Regions from separate parts of the Paenibacillus sp. SAFN-054 genome, predicted to be linked through region 2. Evidence: riboswitches for the same ligand, from Rfam matches in the RefSeq annotation. Region 2 holds a riboswitch; each other region holds the start of a gene.
The links. A riboswitch is a leader RNA that binds a small molecule or an ion and turns the genes downstream of it on or off. The one in region 2 is predicted to bind cobalamin.
Positions count from the first base shown of each region.

Region 1: another riboswitch for cobalamin. It lies ahead of metE (5-methyltetrahydropteroyltriglutamate--homocysteine S-methyltransferase); the one in region 2 lies ahead of ACTHPM_RS19245 (ribonucleoside-diphosphate reductase subunit alpha).
Region 3: another riboswitch for cobalamin. It lies ahead of ACTHPM_RS14355 (ABC transporter substrate-binding protein); the one in region 2 lies ahead of ACTHPM_RS19245 (ribonucleoside-diphosphate reductase subunit alpha).

Region 1 is NZ_JBQCKS010000008.1:103,042-107,156, forward strand. It holds gene ACTHPM_RS25785 (peptidylprolyl isomerase) at 1-2, shown strand, start outside; gene metE (5-methyltetrahydropteroyltriglutamate--homocysteine S-methyltransferase) at 83-2,383, opposite strand; cobalamin riboswitch at 2,539-2,738, opposite strand; gene ACTHPM_RS25795 (ZIP family metal transporter) at 2,920-3,657, shown strand; gene ACTHPM_RS25800 (Nramp family divalent metal transporter) at 3,890-4,115, shown strand, end outside.
Region 2 is NZ_JBQCKS010000004.1:116,768-120,882, reverse strand. It holds gene ACTHPM_RS19250 (ribonucleotide-diphosphate reductase subunit beta) at 1-293, opposite strand, end outside; gene ACTHPM_RS19245 (ribonucleoside-diphosphate reductase subunit alpha) at 769-3,102, opposite strand; cobalamin riboswitch at 3,355-3,577, opposite strand; gene ACTHPM_RS19240 (MTH1187 family thiamine-binding protein) at 3,872-4,115, shown strand, end outside.
Region 3 is NZ_JBQCKS010000002.1:635,808-639,922, forward strand. It holds gene ACTHPM_RS14345 (ABC transporter ATP-binding protein) at 1-708, opposite strand, end outside; gene ACTHPM_RS14350 (FecCD family ABC transporter permease) at 705-1,751, opposite strand; gene ACTHPM_RS14355 (ABC transporter substrate-binding protein) at 1,751-2,743, opposite strand; cobalamin riboswitch at 3,078-3,289, opposite strand; gene ACTHPM_RS14360 (histidine phosphatase family protein) at 3,455-4,081, opposite strand; gene cbiB (adenosylcobinamide-phosphate synthase CbiB) at 4,072-4,115, opposite strand, start outside.

The DNA of each region.
Region 1 (4,115 bases), on a different contig from region 2:
AACGATCAAGGAAAAATAAAAGATAAAGGACCGCCCTTCAGCCGGACTGGCTGGATTGGCGGTCCTTCTTTGTCTCAGGATATTAAATGAGGGCTCCCTGCTTGTGCTTCTCCCTGACCTGGCGCGTCGCCTCCGTCATATTGCGGAGTGACGCAACCGTCTCCGCCGTTCCGCGCGTCTTCAATCCGCAGTCCGGATTGATCCAGAAGAGGGAAGGATCGAGCACCTTCAGGGCACGTTCGATCATGCTTACCATCTCCAGGGCTTCAGGCACGCGCGGGCTGTGAATGTCGTAGACGCCGAGACCGATGCCTTTGTCATACGTGAACTCCTCGAAGCTGTGAATCAGCTCGCCATGGCTGCGCGAGGTCTCGATGGAAATGACGTCGGCGTCCAGCGCGCGGATGGATTCGATCATGTCATGGAATTCGCAGTAGCACATATGCGTATGAATCTGGGTCGTGTCCCTCACGGTGGAGGTGGCAAGCCGGAATGCCAGCACCGCCCAGTCCAAATAATACGCAGTCTCGCTCTGCTTCAGCGGAAGACCTTCGCGGATGGCGGGCTCATCCACCTGGATCATCTCGATTCCAGCCGACTCCAGGGCTTCTACTTCTTCTCTCAAGGCCAGGGCAATCTGGTAGGCCACCTGCTCGCGGGTGATATCATTCCGAACGAAGGACCAGTTGAGGATGGTTACGGGCCCTGTCAGCATACCCTTCACCGGCTTAGCGGTGAGGGACTGCGCGTATACGCTCTCCTTCACGGTCATCGGATCGATGAACGCCACATCCCCGTAAATGACCGGAGGCTTCACGCAGCGTGAGCCGTAGGACTGCACCCAGCCGTTTTTCGTAAACGCAAACCCGGCAAGCTTTTCCCCGAAGAACTCAACCATATCCGTCCGTTCGAATTCGCCGTGCACGAGTACGTCGAGCCCGATCTCTTCCTGCAGCTCGATCCAGGTCCGGATTTCATCCTGTACGAACGCTTCGTATTGCGAACTGTCCCATTCCCCCTTCCTCCACTTCTGCCGTGCCGATCTCACTTCCGCCGTCTGCGGGAAGCTGCCGATGGTTGTGGTCGGAAGAAGCGGAAGCCGGAAGCGGTTCTGCTGCGCTGCCCGGCGCTGCGCGAACTCGCTCTGCCGCGCTGAAGGCTGACTGGCGATGTCGGCGGCAGCCTCGCGAACCTTGGCATTGCGGCGTGAAGCAGAATCGTTAAGCGCATGAATGGCTTGTACGGATGCATCGATTTGTGTTTGCAGCGCACCTGCGCCTTCATTCACGGCACGGGCAAGAAGCGCAACTTCGTCCAGCTTCTCGTCGGCATAAGCCAAGGCGGCGGCCAGCTCCGGCGCAAGTCCGTTCTCAGGCGCCGTCGAGACCGGCACATGCAATAGGCTGCTCGAAGGCTGCACGATAATGCGCTCGAGCGGCACGGCTGCAGACAGCCGGTTCAGCAGCGCAAGGCCGGATGACAGATCCGCGCGCCAAATGTTGCGGCCGTCGATCACGCCTGCGCCTAGCACCTTATCCTGCGGAAATCCATGCTTTTCGATCGCTTCGAGGTTCTGTTTCCCGCCATGAACGAAGTCGAGCCCAAGGCCCTGCACCGGCAGGCTTGCAATCTCTTCGTACCGCTCTACGGATTCGAAATAGGTTTGCAGCATGGTGTTCAGGCCCGGTGCCGCGGCGTGGAGCGCTTCATAGATGCGGCTCACCCGCTGCAGATCCTCCGTCTCCAAAGAGGTGACCAGGATCGGTTCATCGATTTGCAGCCACTGCACGCCCTCCTGCGCGAGCTCCCGCACGATTTGTTCATACAGCGGCAAATACGCGGCAACCAGCTCATCCAGCTGCTCTGCCTGATAGCCTTTGGACAGCTTCAGGAAGGTATACAGGCCAACCAGCACCGGCTTTCCTTCGATGCCGAGCTCGCGCTTGGCTTCGCGATAAGCCTCCAGCGGACGGTTCTGCGTCAGCACCGGTGTGAGTCCGTTCAGCTCCGGCACAATGTAATGATAGTTGGTGTTGAACCACTTGGTCATTTCGCATGCGGATGCTTCCTTGTTCCCGCGGGCCATGGCGTAATAAGTGGACACCGGTACGATACCGCCGCCATATTCGAATCTTGCAGGAACCAGGCCGAACATGGAGGCCGTGTCCAGGATATGGTCGTAATAGCTGAAATCGCCCACCGGAATGAGGTCGATTCCTTTTGCCTGCTGCTTTTTCAAGTGATGCAGACGGATGTCCTTCAAATTCTCCAGAAATGCGTCTTCCTCCAGCTTGCCTGCCCAGAATGCCTCCAGCGCTTTTTTCCATTCCCGGTTCGCGCCGATGCGCGGATATCCCAGGCTGCTGCTTGTTATTTTGCTCATGATGAGCCTCCTCTTTAACATTTCGTATGATTTTCGGAACAACAAAAAAGGACATCTTCCCCTATGCTCCACAAAGGGTAAAGATGCCCGTTACCAGCGCATGACAAATGATCGCCGCCGAACTCTTTAACACCTCCCTATCTCCCGTAGGTAAAGCAGTGCTGTCAAAACAGGCAGGTCTCCTGGCTCCAGAATCCACGCTGCTCCTGCGCCTTCCCGGTCGTATGCGACCAGTGGACGATTAGCAGAAGCGCTCCTCTGTTACAGTGGCGGGACCGCGCCGGCATTGCACCGGACTTCCCTTTTAAGCTCAAGGCGATACACGCTCTCAAGCACCTGTTTCCACTTTATAAAATTGTTGGTGTGATGATATTAAGTCGTATCATACCTTATAAGCATCTCATTTAGCAATAGATTCGGAGGAAATTCCGACTATATTTCTTGGGAATGGTTGTGCGCATAGAGCGCGGGGCCTGGACATATTTTGATACAAGCACTTATGTCTTGCTGCATCATTCTAAGACCGGGAGGAAATGATGAACACCATTTTGATGGGATGCTTGGCTACCTCGATTTGCACTGCCCTGGGCGCGCTGCCCGCGCTGATGTTCAACAAGGTCACGCACCGCGGAAGGGATATTCTGCTCGCCTTTACCGCCGGCATTATGGTTGCGGCCTCGACTTATGGGCTGATCCCGTCGGCGCTCAAGCTGTCCAACCTGTGGATTCTGACGATCGGCACACTGCTGGGAACCGTCGTTCTGACCCTGCTGGAGCTGCTCGTTCCCCATCAGGATCTGGAGCATTCACCGCAGGATGCGGCGGGCAGCGGACAGACAAGCTCGCTCTTGTTCCTGTCTGCCATGGCCCTGCATAATTTGCCCGAAGGCTTATCCGTCGGCGTCAGTTATGGCAGCAGCCATCAGGATCTGGGAACGATCGTCGCGCTCAGCATCGGTCTGCAAAACATTCCCGAAGGCTTCCTGACCGCCTTGTTCCTCATTACGCATGGTTTGCGAAGGCGGACAGCCCTGCTCCTGGCCACGCTTACCGGCGTGCTTGAGCTGGCTGCCTGCTGGATTGGACTGCAGTTTACCGAAAGCTTCACGTATATCGTGCCTTACGGTCTTTCCTTTGCCGCCGGCGCCATGCTGTTCGTCGTCTATAAGGAGCTGATTCCCGAGAGCCATGGGGACGGCAACGAGCGGGTGTCCACCTTTTCATTCATCTTCGGCCTGCTGACCATGATCGCGCTGACGCATCTGCTCAGATGAATCTCGGCCTGAGCTGCGGCCTGAATGTCTTTACGGCAAGACGAAGCGAAAGAGAAATGTTGTAGATTATTCCAAATTTATTGCCCTAGGAAAACTTTTTGTTGCTAAGGAAATTCTTTTGTGTTAGGTTAATATCATAAATTCAGAGTCGCGATGATCCTATTTTTTTACCCTAAAAGTTGTCCTAAGGCAAAATAATTTCCTTGAAGAAAGAAGGTTGTTGAACATGAACATGTCCGCGCAAAGCGCACAAGATCCGCAGCCGGAATCCGGCTGGCGTTCCGAACGCCACAGCCCAAGCCTGCCGGAAGTGCACAAATCGATGAAGGTTCCGACGAAAGGCAGCTTCTTCCGTAAGCTGCTGGCCTTTACCGGTCCGGGCTATCTCGTAGCCGTGGGCTACATGGATCCGGGGAACTGGGCCACGGATTTGGCGGGCGGAGCCATGTTCGGCTACA
Region 2 (4,115 bases):
TATCTCTTCACATCGCCGACGAACATGGTCTGCATGGAGTCGAGCACCGCAAGCAGTGAGATATTGATCTTGAAGGTGCGCTGCTCTTCCGCATCCAGAAGCGGAAACTGCTGCGCGTCTTTGGACATCGGAATTTCGTCCGCGATCCAGTGGTTGAGCAAAAGCACTTTGTACAATTTATACATATGAGGCATGCGGATATCGTTCCAGTTGAGGATACCCGAGCATTCGCCTTCGATAATGCGCGTGGATTGGTTGGGCGCTTCGGTATTAAAAATTTTCTGTAATTGCACCGTCCGTCACTCCTTAAGATTTGTAATTGTTAGAAAAGCATCTATATCAACATCTGGGTGATGCAGTGATCGTGTTAGGGTGTTGCCGACTAAAACTGCTGATTTCTATTGCAATCTGTTTGTGGCTCTATCTTCTAATATTTTATTCCTATCAAAAAAACCAGCCGGGGGCTGACCGCATTTTGCAAAGCAAAACAGGGAATGCCCTGGCGCAGTTAAAGTATTGCCCTTAAGCAGTAGAATTCCAGCGTGTCCTAAAGCGAGTTGCAGCGCAAACGAGCCGAGGACGAAAGCGCTCCTAGCACGCAGTAACATCTACGCACAACATCTCCTTTTCACGCCAAAATTTCGGGTGTCCAGAGGGCAGGAGCCCTCGGGGCCCTCCTAAAAGCTTCCCAAAGGGAAGCTACTTCGGAAGCATAAGCTTAGAAGGGAGGGTTTGGGAGGGTTGGGAAAAAGGCCTTTTTCATAAACTTTACGAAGCGCAGGATTCACACTCTTCAATCGTCAGCGCGCGGCTGCGCACGTAATACGTCGATTTGATGCCGGCTCTCCAGGCATGCAAATGCAGCTCGAGGAAGTCGGTCGCGCGGATATCCGGGCGGACGTACAGGTTGAAGCTTTGGCCTTGGTCAACGTGGCGCTGGCGGGCCGCGGCCATTTTGATAGACCAGTTCTGATCGATCATAAAGGCTGTTTTATAGTACCAGATTGTCTTTTCAGACAGGTCTGGAGCCGGATTGGCAATTTTGTAAGTCGTTTTCTCTTCGTAAGAAAGCAGGTCGTAGAGCGGATCAATGCTGGCGGTAGAGCCGGCGATAATCGAAGTGGAGCCGTTAGGCGCGATGGCGAACAGCCATGCGTTGCGGACGCCATTCTCCTGCACTTCCTTCTGAAGCGCCGTCCACTGTTCTGTTGTCACGAATTTGCCTTCGCGCTCGCCGCTTGTGTAGCCGCGGCTGTCGAAGTAAGCGCCATTCTCCCAGTCGGAGCCTTTGAACTTCGGATAGTGGCCTTTTTCCTTGGCCAGCTCCAGGCTGGAACGGATCGTCAGGTAGTTGATCTTTTCGTACAAGTTATCGTTATAGGCAACGGCCTCGTCCGATTCCCAGCGGATGCCCTCAAGTGCCAGCAGATGATGCAGACCGAAGGTGCCGAGACCGACCGCGCGGTATTGGCTGTTCGTGTACTGCGCTTGCAGCACTTCAATGTTGTTGATGTCGATGACGTTGTCCAGCATGCGCACCTGGATCGGAATCAAACGCTCCAGCACGTCAGCTGGTACGGCGCGGGCCAGGTGAATCGAGTTCAGGTTGCACACGACGAAATCGCCGGGAACTTTGGAGATGACGATGCGGGTCTGTCCGTCTTTCGTCACAAGCTCTTCTTTTTCCACCACGGTCGCGGATTGGTTCTGCATAATTTCCGTACAGAGATTGGAGGAGTACACCATGCCATGGGCTCTGTTCGGGTTGGCGCGGTTGACGGTATCGCGGTAGAACATGTACGGCGTACCGGTTTCCAGCTGCGACTTCATCACGCGCTTCATGATGTCGATCGCAGGCACCGTGATACGGGACAGCAGCGGATGCGCAACAGCCTCCGCGTATTTTTCGCGGAATTCGCCTTGACCAACCGTCATATCGTAGAAGTCCTCGAGGCCAAGCGGGTTGCCCTTCTCATCCTTCCAGCCCATCACTTTCTTCACTTCATGCGGGCAGAAGAGATTCCATTCGCTGCGCTGCTCGACGGCTTCCATGAACAAGTCTGGAATACATACGCCGTGAAAGACGTCATGCGCTCTCATGCGCTCGTCGCCGTTGTTCAGCTTCAGGTCGAGGAAGGCCAGGATGTCTTTGTGGAACACGTCCAGATAGACGGCAACCGCGCCTTTGCGCGTACCGAGCTGATCGACGCTGACGGCGGTATTGTTCAGCTGGCGAATCCACGGGATGACGCCGGAGCTGGTATTCTTATGGCCGCGGATGTCGGATCCGCGCGCACGAACCTTGCCAAGGTAGACGCCGATGCCGCCGCCCATTTTGCTCAGACGCGCCACGTCGGTGTTGGAATCGAAAATGCCTTCCAGCGAGTCGTCCACGGTGTCAATAAAGCAGCTGGACAGCTGTCCGGCGACTTTTTTGCCTGCATTGGACATCGTTGGCGTCGCTGCGGTCATATAGATGTTGCTCATTGCCCAGTAAGCTTCTTTGACAAGCTCCATGCGTTTCTCGGCAGGCTCGGTGTGCATCAGGTACATGGCGATGACCATGTAGCGCTCCTGAGGCAGCTCCATGACGCGCCCGTCGAAATCGCGGGCAAGATAGCGGTCGGACAGGGTGAGAAGGCCTATGTAATCAAACAGCAGGTCACGGCTGTGATCAATGCATTTTCCAAGCTCATCAATCTGTTCTTTGGTGTAGCATTCGAGAAGCTCTTCGCGGTAGATGCCTTTGTTCACCAGCTCGGAAATGAGGGGATACAAAGCACCGTAAGGCTCGTTCGCGTAGGCTTTGTAGCGGCGGTTGTATGCTGCTTTTTTATATAAAGAAGTCAAAAGGGAGCGGGCTGCAGCGAACTTCCAGTTCGGCTCCTCCTTCGTTACAAGCTCAAGCGCCGACATCGTAAATGCGCTGCTGATTTCGTCTCCGGTTACTTCCTCCCGGCGCAGTTTGCTGGTTACGCCGCGAAGCAGGCGCTCCTTATCCAGCATTTCCAATCCTTCCAGAACGCGGTCCGCATAGACGGAGAGGCGGATTTCATCAAAAGCCAGCTGACGATTGTTCGGTTTGGTCACGAGCTGAGGCATGTACAGTTCCCCTTTCAAGATAGGTAATATTGGAATAATGAGTAAAATAAACGGTGTGATATAAAATGAACTAATGTCTTTTGCGAGGAAAGGGGTTAGGGCCATACAAAAAGCATTTCCGGCGATCTTACCTAACGAATCGCGAAAATGCTGCATGTTATTCTTATAGGCACCAAAAATGGGCGCAGAAGAATGTATCTACACCCCATATGTAGATATGTTCATGGCAACACGTTCCCTATTCCTCGTAGGTGATGTGTATAGGAACAGGCAGGTCTCCTGACTCCCGGAACGTCCGTCGGCACCTTCCCGCGAAGCGACTTTGCCCACAGTGGTTTCTGCCGATTTTTGCCGAAGAGAAGCTCTCCCGGCTGTCCGGTTACAGTGGCGGGACCGTGACGGAATTGCACCGTGCTTCCCTGTTAGGAACCGTAGGCCCGATCGAGCGCGGTTCACCTGTTTCCACTATATTTGGTTGTTGTATCCTAATTTAACCCAATATATTGTGTTTGTAAACACAAAATTCGAAAAAGACAAGCAAGATGAATTATATCAGAGAAGTACCGGATTTGCTACTAAGAGGCTGAAGGAATGACTCGGAAAATGTCCGAAAATGCCCCTTTTGGGCCGTAAAAGCACATATGGCGCGATTAAAAAAAATTTGCGGGGGCGGCTGCCGGCTCTTTGCTATCTTTTCCGGAGTTGGATACAATAAGGGGAGACGGCGGAACGAACAAATAGCATGTCTAGATATAGAGGAGGGGTAACTTTGGCGATAGCAGAAGTAACCGTCATTCCGATCGGAACGGCGACCACGAGCTTAAGCGCGTATGTGGCGGATATGCAGCGGGTGCTGGCGACCCAGCAGGGCGTAAGTTATCAGTTAACGTCGATGAGCACGATCATAGAGGGGCCGCTTGAGGACGTATGGAAGGCGATTGCGGCGCTGCACGAGGCACCATTCATGTCGGGGGCACAGCGGGTATCCACTTCCGTCAAAATCGACGACAGAC
Region 3 (4,115 bases), on a different contig from region 2:
ATAAACGAACCGGATGCGCTCCGCCGTCAGCATGTCCTCCGGCGTGCCCATGCCAACTGAACTCCCGTCCCGCAGGACGAGCAGCTTGTCGCAGTACTGGGCTGCCAGATTCAAATCGTGAAGGACGGCGATGACCGTGATGCCGGTTTCTTTTCGCCACGCAGCTACCAGCTCCATAAACTGCTGCTGATAGCGTATATCGAGAAAGGTGGTCGGTTCATCCAGAAGCAGAATCTGCGGCTCCTGTGCCATGACCTGTCCCAGCGCCACCCGCTGCCGCTGCCCGCCGCTCAGTTCATCGAGCGGGCGATCGGCCAGTTCATGCAGCTCCAGCTTATCCATAACGTCTTCGATCAGCGCGTCCACATCTTCCTTTACATCGCGTCCCAGCCAGTCCAGGTAAGGGTAACGCCCCATTTCAAGCACTTCCCTGACCGGGTAGTGAATAGGCGCAATCCCTTCCTGCTGAAGAACCGCCATCATCTGCGAGAGAGGCTTGCGGCCGTATTCGGCGACGTCTCGGCCCGCGATGCGGATCGAACCGGTACTCACCGGCTCTACACCGGACAGGAGGCGCATCAAAGTCGACTTGCCGCTTCCGTTCGGACCGATCACGCCCCACCATTCACCCTCCTTGACCTTCCAGTCCAGACGGTTCAAGGCGGTGATCCCGCCAAATTCCTTGCCTGCACTTCTGACCTCAATCAAGAGATTCTCCCCCCTCGCTGCTTCTTGCTGCGGTACAGCAGATAACCAAAGAATGGCGCGCCGACGAATGCCGTCACCACGCCCAGCGGAATTTCCGTCGGAGCAAGGACGGACCGGGCGAGTGTATCCGCCCATACCATGAATATGCCGCCGCCGATCGCGGAGAGCGGAACGATGTACCGGTAATCGGGACCTGCGATCAATCGGATCACGTGCGGGATAACCAGCCCGACGAAGCCGATCACACCGGCCATGGACACGGCCGCGGCCGTCAGCAGGGTGCTCACCAGAAGCACCGTAATCTTGAGCCGCTCCACATGCACGCCCAGATGTGCCGCCTGCCGTTCCCCGAGGGACAGCAGGTTAAGCGAGCGCGCCCGGCTCCAGATCAGCACGAACCCGACCGCAAAATACGGCAAAAGGATGGCCGTATACGACCATCCACGCAGGCTTAAGCTGCCCATTGTCCAGTATAAAATTTCATTCACCGTCTGCTTCGACATCGCCGTCAGAAAGGACACGATCGCCCCCAGGAACGACTGCATCACGACGCCAGAGAGAATCAGGCTGTTCGTCGGGATTTTCCCCCTTTCCCGGGCCAGGGCCATGACACCCCACAGGGTCACCGAACCTGTGACAAAGGCCAGCGCCGGCAGCGTCCATGCGCCGAGCAGCGAATACTGCAATCCGGAATAGATCAGGATCGAGGCTCCGACCGCCGAGCCCGAGGATACCCCGAGCGTAAACGGATCGGCAAGCGGATTGCGCAGCACACCCTGAAATCCGGAGCCTGCCACCGCGAGCGACGAGCCGACCAGCATGCCCAGCAGGACGCGGGGCAGACGTACTTTGATAATGATTTGCTCATAGGACGGATTCCAGTTCGGGGTAATGGCATCCCCGATCCACGGCAGCCTGTGAAGCACGATCAAGGCGATATCCTTGACCGGCAGTGCGACCGAACCGATCCCCAGACAGATCAGCAGGGTCAGCACCAGCAGCACGATACCGATCCCTCCGTAACCTGCCAGCTTTTTGTTCATTATTTAAACAGGTCCGGATAGATGGCTTTCGCCACTTCTTGAAGCCCTTGCGTGACGCGCGGACCCGGCCGGCTCAATAGATTGTCGTCCAGGCCGATGACGGCCCCGTTCTTCACGGCCGTTATCTGGTCCCAGCCGCTGCGGCCTTTGATGATGTCACCCAGGCCTTTTTTGGTTTTGTCGTCAATGACGCTTTTGGCGTACAGAATGACGTCCGGATTGTCCTTGATGATCTTCTCCTCGCTGATTTCGCTCCAGCCCTGCGTATCGCCCGCCACGTTAACCCCACCGGCCAGGGTGATCAGCTCATCCATAAATTCGCCTTTACCTACCGTCCAGCCCGGAGAAAACTCGATGTACACCTTTTTCTTTTGATCTCCGCTCAAGGCTTTGACGGCTTCCACGACCTTGTTCTGTTCCTCTTTCATCTGGTCTACGACCTTTTTGGCTTCCGCCTGATGGTCCGTTATCTGTCCGTACGTTTCGATGTTCTTGATGACGTCGTCCACGGTTTTCGGATCGGTTTTGAAAATCGGAATGCTGAGCTCGCGCAGCTTCTTCACCGCGTCCTCGCTCATCGAAATGCCCGTGAAGACCACGTCCGGCTGCGCCGCGATCATCGCTTCCTCGTTCGGCTTCATGATGCCGCCCATCTTGGGCTTGGTTTTCGCGCTTTCGGGGTAGTCGTCATAATCCGACACGCCTACGATCTCGTCATTCAATCCGATCGCGAACAGCGCTTCGGTCTCCGCAGGAGATACCGACACGATATGCTTCGGCGCCTCGTTGAACGTAAAGGATTGTCCGGTCGCATCCTGGAGCGTTAACGGGTACGCCGTCTTCAAACTGTCCGCAGCAGGCTGCGTGGCTTCCTGTTTGGCAGGCTCGGTCTGCGGCGCCGCCGCATTGTCTTTTGTCTCGTTGTTGTTGCCGCATGCCGCCAGGGACAATGCGAGCAGCAGCGCGGCAATTCCGGTGGACCATCTTTTCATTGGCGATTTCAAATTCATGTTCTCGTTTCTCTCCTCTTTTTGGCTCATTTTCTTTGACGCAAAAGAGGCCTGGCGACTTCGCTATCCATGAATGCTGCTTGACGGAAGACATCACTTGGAAAAGCATGCGGGCTTACGTCCCGTAACTCTGCGGAACTGTCTTGTGCCGATGTTTTTCCAACAAAAAACCCTGATTCTTAAAATAAGAACCAGGGATTACGTCTGTTCGGACTTGTAGCGGCGTAATGCCGCGGTCAGGCCGGCGCCGAAAGCTTATGCGCACCAAATGGCTGCATGCTTAAGACGCTAGATCGTAATCCTTTCCTCGAAGGACCGTCATTATTCTCATGAGGCAGGTCTCCTGACTTACAGGCTTGGCAGTATCACCCCGGCCTTCCCATCCCTCCTCAAGGAGAAACAGTGGCATATCGGGACATACCTGTTTTACAGTGGCGGGACCGTGCCGGATTTGCACCGGCTTCCCTTTTCACCCGGAATCGACATACGGCAGCAGCCGTATCCGGGACCTCATCAGTTATCATTATTCACTTATTGTCCAGGCAATGCATCTCTAGTTTCTGATTATAGGTGAAATGCTTCCGCCTTACAATGACATCTTTCACGAAAAAAAATGACGATTCGCTATAGGCACCTCATGATGAGCAGGTAAGAGCACCTCGTGATGAGCAGGTAAGAGCACTTCGTAACGTCTTACTTGATCCGTAGCTCACAGCCGGTCCATCGCCCGTGACGCCGCTCCAGGGACAGCACCAGCAGACTTCCCGGCTCCGCGCTCACATCCCAAAAGGCCGTTCCAGGCATGAGGCGGGATACAATCTGCCGGATAACGCCGCCATGGGCCACCACGAGCACAGAACTTGAATTAGACGCATCGTCCGCAAGCTCATTGTCTGCCGGCGGCAGCACGGTGTGCAGGACCGCCGTGATTCTTCTTTCAAAGGCCTCCCATGACTCGCCCATGGGCGGTGTCACCTGACGCGGATCATCCAGCCACTGCCGGTACGAAGGAATATCCTTGAGCTCGTCATAGGTGCGGCCTTCCCAAGCGCCAAAATCCATTTCCCGCAGGGCGCTGTCATACACGGCACTTGCCGAAAGATCCGGTCGCACCGCATCCAGGCTTTCGCGGCACCGTGTCAGATCGCTGCAGTACACGCGGCTGATCGGCCAGCCTTGAAGCTTGACCCCTGCGGAATCCAGCTCGCTTACCCCTTTCGGACTCAGGGGGACGTCGGTATGCCCGAGATAACGCCTCTGCTCGTTCCACAGCGTCGATCCGTGCCTCATCAGCACGAGCTCCATTCGTTTTATATCCATAACGTGCCTCCGAAGCCCCATATGGCAAGAAGCG